DNA from 2 places in the Micromonospora echinaurantiaca genome. Region 1 is predicted to be linked to the other one. Evidence: riboswitches for the same ligand, from Rfam matches in the RefSeq annotation. Region 1 holds a riboswitch; the other holds the start of a gene.
The links. A riboswitch is a leader RNA that binds a small molecule or an ion and turns the genes downstream of it on or off. The one in region 1 is predicted to bind cobalamin.
Positions count from the first base shown of each region.

Region 2: linked by a shared signal. The riboswitch ahead of cobN (cobaltochelatase subunit CobN) and the one ahead of GA0070609_RS08035 (ribonucleoside-diphosphate reductase subunit alpha) in region 1 are both predicted to bind cobalamin.

Region 1 covers NZ_LT607750.1:1,751,577-1,754,942, forward strand. Annotated here, with positions in the region: gene GA0070609_RS08035 (ribonucleoside-diphosphate reductase subunit alpha) at 1-1,975, opposite strand, end outside; cobalamin riboswitch at 2,092-2,303, opposite strand; cobalamin riboswitch at 2,597-2,768, shown strand; gene GA0070609_RS08040 (energy-coupling factor ABC transporter permease) at 2,799-3,366, shown strand, end outside.
Region 2 covers NZ_LT607750.1:2,789,999-2,793,364, reverse strand. Annotated here, with positions in the region: gene GA0070609_RS12845 (MBL fold metallo-hydrolase) at 1-756, opposite strand, end outside; cobalamin riboswitch at 868-997, shown strand; gene cobN (cobaltochelatase subunit CobN) at 1,326-3,366, shown strand, end outside.

The sequences.
Region 1 (3,366 bases):
TCAGCTCACCGACCAGGTAGGTGTTGACCTGGAGGAACTCGCCGGACATCGTCTCGCGTTTGAACAGGTTGGACACCTGCGGCTCGATGCACTCGTAGCAGCCGGCGATCGAGGCGATGGTGGCGGTCGGGGCGATCGCGACCAGCAGCGAGTTGCGCAGGCCGTGCGCGGCGACCCGCGCCCGCAGCGCGGCCCACCGCTCGCGCTGCGCGGGCTCGGCGCCCCACAGGTCCGGGTGCAGCTCACCCCGGGCGGCGCGGGTCTCGGCGTACGCGGGGTGCGCGCCGAACCGCTCCGCCAGGCCGGCCGAGGTCTCCAGGGCGGTCAGGAAGATCTCCTCCTGCACCCGGGTGGACAGCTCCTTCGCCTCGGCCGAGTCGAACGGCAGGCGCAGCGTGAAGAACGCGTCCTGCAGTCCCATCAGGCCGAGCCCGACCGGCCGCCAGCGTGGGTTCGATGCCGCCGCCTGCTCGGCCGGGTAGTAGTTGATGTCGATCACCCGATCGAGGAACACCACCGCGGTGCGGACGGTCGACCGCAGCTTCGCCCAGTCGACCCCGTCGGCGGTGACGTGCGTGCCGAGGTTGACCGAGCCCAGGTTGCACACCGCCGTCTCGGTGTCGTCGTTCACCTCGAGGATCTCGGTGCAGAGATTCGACAGGTGGATCGTGTTGCCCGGCGCACCGGTCTGGTTGGACAGCCGGTTCGACGGGTCCTTGAACGTCATCCACCCGTTGCCGGTCTGCGCCAGCGTGCGCATCATCCGCCCGTACAGGTCCCGGGCCCGGACCGTCCGGACCGCCTTCTTCTCCGCGACCCGGTAGGCGGCGTCGAACTCCTCGCCGTACAGGTCGGGCAGCTCCGGCGCGTCGGACGGGTCGATCAGCGACCAGTCGCCGTCCGCCTCGACCCGGCGCATGAACTCGTCCGGGATCCAGTTGGCCAGGTTGAGGTTGTGCGTACGCCGGGACTCCTCGCCGGTGTTGTCGCGCAGCTCCAGGAACTCCTCGATGTCCGGGTGCCACGGCTCCAGGTAGACGCAGGCCGCGCCCTTGCGCCGGCCGCCCTGGTTGACCGCGGCGACACCGGCGTCGAGGGTCTTCAGGAACGGCACGATGCCGTTGGAGCGGCCGTTCGTGCCGCGGATCAGCGCGCCCCGGCCGCGCACCCGAGACCAGGAGATGCCGATGCCGCCGGAGAACTTCGACAGCTTCGCCACCTGGTGGTACCGCTCGTAGATCGAGTCCAACTCGTCCCGCGGCGAGTCCACCAGGAAGCACGACGACATCTGGGTGTGCCGGGTGCCCGCGTTGAACAACGTCGGTGAGCTGGGCAGGTACGCCAGTGACGACATCAGGCGGTAGAACCCGACCGCCTCGACCGGCGTCTGCGACAACCCGCAGGCCACCCGCAGCAGCCAGTACTGCGGCGTCTCCACCACCAGCCGCGACTCGGGGTGGCGCAGCAGGTACCGGTCGGCGACGGTACGCAGCCCGAAGTACTCGAAGCGCAGGTCACCGTCCGGGTCCACGGCGTCGTCCAGTTCCCGGGCGTTGTCGGCCACGAACGCGGCGGTGTCGTCGCCGATCAGGCCCAGGCCGTGGGCGTATCCGATGGACTGGCTGAAGCTCGCCACATCCTGCCCGCGGACCTCCTTGTCCACGTACGCGGCCAACAGCCGCGCCGCGAGCCTGGAGTACTGCGGCTCCTCGCCGATCAGCTCCGCCGCCGTCTGGATCGACAACTTGTCCAGCTCCGCGGTGGTCGCTCCATCGTAGAGACCACTGATCGTCTTCGTGGCCACCCGCAACGGGTCCACCTCGGCCAGGTCGGCGGCCCACCGCTGCACCGCCTCGACGATCCGGTTGACGTCCACCGGCTCGGTGCCACCGTTGCGTTTGCGGACCCGCATCACCTGCCGGCGCTGCTCCGGTGCGCCCGCGCCCGGCCCGGACCGCTCCCGTACCACCGTCATGACCTCTCCTCGCGCTGTCTCCGATGGCCATCGGACGCGGGAGAACGCCAACGGGCCCGACGCAGGCCCGGTTGCTGGCGTCGGTCGTCCCGCGCGACCTCCGACCGCCGCGCGCGACGGCGCACGGCGCGCTGGCAGGTCTTCGGACTCGCGGGCCTGACCGGGGTCGCCGGTCGCCTACTGGCCGTCGCTTCCCAGGCCGGTGCGGCCCAGTGCTGTTGACGGCGGTCGTTCCCACTCACCGCTGCGGGGCAGTCCCGGACTCGCACCGGGTTCCCTCTTGCCTCGGCCGCCGTCACGCGGCCGAACCAGCTGCGTGGGACACCATATATGCCGCTGCCGTCGTGCGGGCAACACCAGATGTCGCGTCAGCGTGTCGGCTTCGTCTCACCGGTCGTCGCGCCGGACGGCAGCCGCCCGCCTCGCCGTCGGGCGCGCTTGACGGCAGCCGCCCGCCCCGCCGTTTGGCGCGCCGGGCGGCGGGGCGGCCGCCGCGGCCAGCAATCCGCGGCCGTGGCCCGCGACCCGCGGAACGCCTCTGAGCAGGGTCGCGAGGCGGCGGCCGCCGGACGGCAGGTGTTCGGGCGGGGGGCGGCCGCTTGCCCGGAGGATGACCGCCGGATAGCCTCTCGCCGTCAAGGTGCACGGGAAGCCGGTGTGAGACCGGCGCGGCCCTCGCCACTGTGACCGGGTAGCGATCTCCGACGACGCCACTGGGCCCACCCGGGCCTGGGAAGGCCGGAGCGAGCGTCGATCCGGGAGCCAGGAGACCGGCCTTGACGAGTGATCTCATCCACGAGGTGTTGGAGAGGAAGGTCGTCCCGTGCACATTGCCGAGGGCTATCTACCCCCGGTGCAGGCCGCGGCGTGGTTCGCGGTGTCCGCACCGTTCGTCGTCCACGGCAGCCGGGCACTGGTCCGGCAGGTCCGCCGCGATCCGGAGTCGAAACTGCTGCTGGGGGCGGCCGGCGCGTTCACGTTCGTGCTGTCCGCGTTGAAGATCCCGTCGGTCACCGGATCGTGTTCGCACCCCACCGGCACCGGGCTGGGCGCGGTGCTGTTCCGGCCACCGCTGATGAGCGTGCTGGGCGGCATCGTGCTGCTGTTCCAGGCGGTGCTGCTGGCCCACGGCGGGTTGAGCACGCTGGGCGCGAACATCTTCTCGATGGCGATCGTCGGCCCCTGGGTCGCCTTCGCCGTCTACTCCCTGATCCGCCGGGTCGGTGGCGGGATGGACGTGGCCGTGTTCGCCGCCGCGGCGCTGGGTGACCTGGCCACCTACTGCGTCACCAGCGTCCAGCTGGCGCTGGCGTTCCCCGACCCGGCCGCCGGGTTCGTCGCCGCACTGGCGAAGTTCGGCGGGATCTTCGCGGTGACCCAGATCCCGCTGG
Region 2 (3,366 bases), 1.0 Mb from region 1:
GTGGACGTCGTCGGTGAGCAGCCGGCGCACCAGGGCGAGGTCGGGGCCGTCCGCCGGGGTGCGCAGGTGCGCCGGCGGCGGGTAGTAGGCGTCGCCGAGCAGCAGCACACCCGAGTCCGGCACGGTGACCACGGTGGAGTCCGGCGCGTGGTTGCCCCCGACGTGCCGCACCCGCACGCCCACCGGCAGCTCCAACTCGTCGGTGAAGGTCCGGGTGGGCGGCAGCACCGCGAAGTCGTCCCACGAGTCGACCGCCAGCGCCCGGGCCCGGAAGCTCGGGCCGAGCCGGGGGTTGGCCCGCACCTGCTCGCGCAGGTACCGGTGGCTCCACGGCCGGTCGGCCTCCGCGCGCAGCAGCCGCTCGCCGGTGACGTGCCCGACGATCTCCACGCCGGGCCAGGCGCAGGCGCCCCAGACGTGGTCCCAGTGGTGGTGGGTGTAGACCAGCCAGCGTGGTGGCGGCAACCCGGCGGCGCGCAGCGCGGCCTGGATCTCCCGGGCGTGCGCGGGGCTCTGCCCGGCGTCGATCAGCACGCTGCCCCGGTCGTCGGCCACCAGCGCGACGCCGGCCTGCACGGCCGCCGGATCCGGGTCGCCGGGGCAGCGCCAGACCCGGCCGGCAAGGTGCTCGAACCTGATGTCGGTGATGTCGGTGATGTCGGTGATGGCGGCACCTCCTCGAACGCGACGCGGCTGGTCGTGGCCCGATCCTAGGCGGCGGCGTTCGCGGGCGCGCCGCCGGGCAGGTGGGATCACAGTGGAGCTTGAGGGTCGGCTCGGGTGCGCGTCGACGTCGGGCGAGGTATCCCGAGGGCGCGTTGACCGGCGCAACGCCGGTGTGGCAGCATTCCCGGCCTGACGGCAGTGAAGGAAGCCGGTGCGATTCCGGCGCGGTCCCGCCACTGTCACCGGGGAGCGATCCCCCCTCGTGAGCCACGGCCGTGCGTGCGCGGTTGGAAGGCCGGGGGTGAGCGTCGATCCGGGAGCCAGGATACTTCGGCCGTCGGGAGTTGACCCCAGGGCGTGGACACCCGAGGAGGACCCGATGACGCACCGCGTCTCCATTGTCGACGGCCATCGCCGCACCCGGCCCGGCCGCGACCGCGCACCCGCGCCCACCCGCCCCGCTGCGGGCCGCCGCGCCGCCGCGCCCGCCCCGGGCCGCCGCCCCGCCGTTCACCGCTGAGTTCCGCACGCTGCCGCCCGGTACCGGCCTGCCGCCGGTGAACCGGTCGCCGGCGGCGCCTGCCCGCTGAACCAGCACCCGCCCCGCCGTGCCCGGCCGCCGCCGTCGACCGGGTGGGCGTCACTGTCCGGAGTCACCCGTGCGCATCCTGCTGCTCTCCACCGCCGACACCGACCTGCTCGCCGCCCGGGCCAGCGGCGCCGACTACCGGCTGGCCAACCCGGCCCGGGTCGCCGTCGACGCCGTACCCGCGCTGCTCGACGGCGTCCACCTCGCGGTCGTACGCCTGCTCGGCGGCCGGCAGGCGTGGCCGGACGGCCTGGCCGCGGTGCTCGCCTCCGGCGTGCCGACGGTGGTGCTCGGCGGCGAGCCGGTGCCGGACGCCGAGCTGATGGCCGCCTCCACCGTGCCGTCCGGAGTGGCCACCGAGGCACTGGCCTACCTGGTCGAGGGCGGGCCGGCCAACCTCGCCCAGCTGGCCCGGTTCCTCTCCGACACCGTGCTGCTCACCGGCGAGGGCTTCGCCCCACCCGCACCCACCCCGGCCCACGGGCTGTACGGCGAGCACCCCGCCGACCCGGACCGGCCGACCGTCGGCATCGTCTTCTACCGGGCGCACGCCCTCGCCGGGAACACCGCCTTCGTGGACACCCTCGCCGCCGCGGTCGACGCCGCCGGCGGCAACCCGCTGCCGGTCTTCTGCGGCTCGCTGCGCGGGCTCACCGCCGACGCCGGTCCGCTGCGCCTCCTGGCCGGCTGTGACGCGCTGCTGGTCACCGTGCTCGCGGCCGGCGGCACGGTCGCCGCGGACGCCTCCGGTGGCGGCGACGAGGACGCCTGGGACGTGGGCGCGCTCGCCGCCCTCGACGTGCCGGTGATCCAGGCGCTCTGCCTCACCAGCACCCGGCAGCAGTGGGCGGGCAGCGACGCCGGACTGTCCCCGTTGGACGCCGCCATGCAGGTCGCGGTGCCGGAGTTCGACGGCCGGATCATCACCGTGCCGTTCTCGTTCAAGCGGATCGACGCCGACGGGCTCTCCGGCTACGTCGCCGACCCGGAACGCGCCGCCCGGGTGGCCGGCATCGCGGTGCGGCAGGCCCGGCTGCGCCGGCTGCCGAACGCGCGCAAGCGGGTGGCGGTGGTGCTCAGCTCGTACCCGACGAAGCACTCCCGGGTCGGCAACGCGGTCGGCCTGGACACCCCCGCCTCGGCGGTCCGGCTGCTCGCCGCGCTCGCCGACGCCGGCTACCACCTCGGCGACGCGCCACCGCCGGACGACGGGGACGCGCTCATCCACGCCCTGATCGCCGCCGGCGGGCACGACGTCGAGTGGCTCACCCCGGAGCAGCTCGCCGCCGCGCCGGCCCGGGTGCCGGGCGAGCGCTACCGCCGCTGGTTCGACCAGGTGCCCGCCGAGCTGCGCGAACGAATGCGCGAGCACTGGGGCGAACCACCCGGCGAGCTGTACACCGACGGCGGCGACATCGTGCTGGCCGGGCTGCGGTTCGGCAACGTGGTGCTGCTGATCCAGCCGCCGCGCGGCTTCGGGGAGAACCCGATCGCCATCTACCACGACCCGGACCTGCCGCCCAGCCACCACTACCTGGCCGCGTACCGCTGGCTGGCGGCGCCGGTCGCCGACGGCGGCTTCGGCGCGGACGCGGTGGTGCACCTGGGCAAGCACGGCACCCTGGAGTGGCTGCCCGGGAAGGGACTCGGCCTGGCCGCCGGGTGCGCCCCCGACGCCGTCCTCGGCGACCTGCCGCTGGTCTACCCGTTCATCGTCAACGATCCCGGCGAGGGCACCCAGGCCAAGCGCCGCGCGCACGCCGTGGTCGTGGACCACCTGGTGCCGCCGATGGCCCGCGCCGAGACGTACGGCGACCTGGCCCGGCTCGAGCAACTGCTCGACGAGTACGCCACCGTGCAGGCCCTCGACCCGGCCAAGGTGCCCACCGTGCGGGCGCAGATCTGGGCACTCGTGCGCGCCGCCGAGCTGCACCACGACCTGCACACCGAGCAGATGCCCGGCGAGGACGACTTCGACGACTTCGTGCTGCACCTCGACGGCTACCTGTGCGAGGTCAAGGACGTGCAGATCCGCGACGGGCTGCACGTGCTCGCCGCCGCGCCGACCGGCGAACCCCGGGCCAACCTCGTCCTCGCCGTGCTGCGCGCCC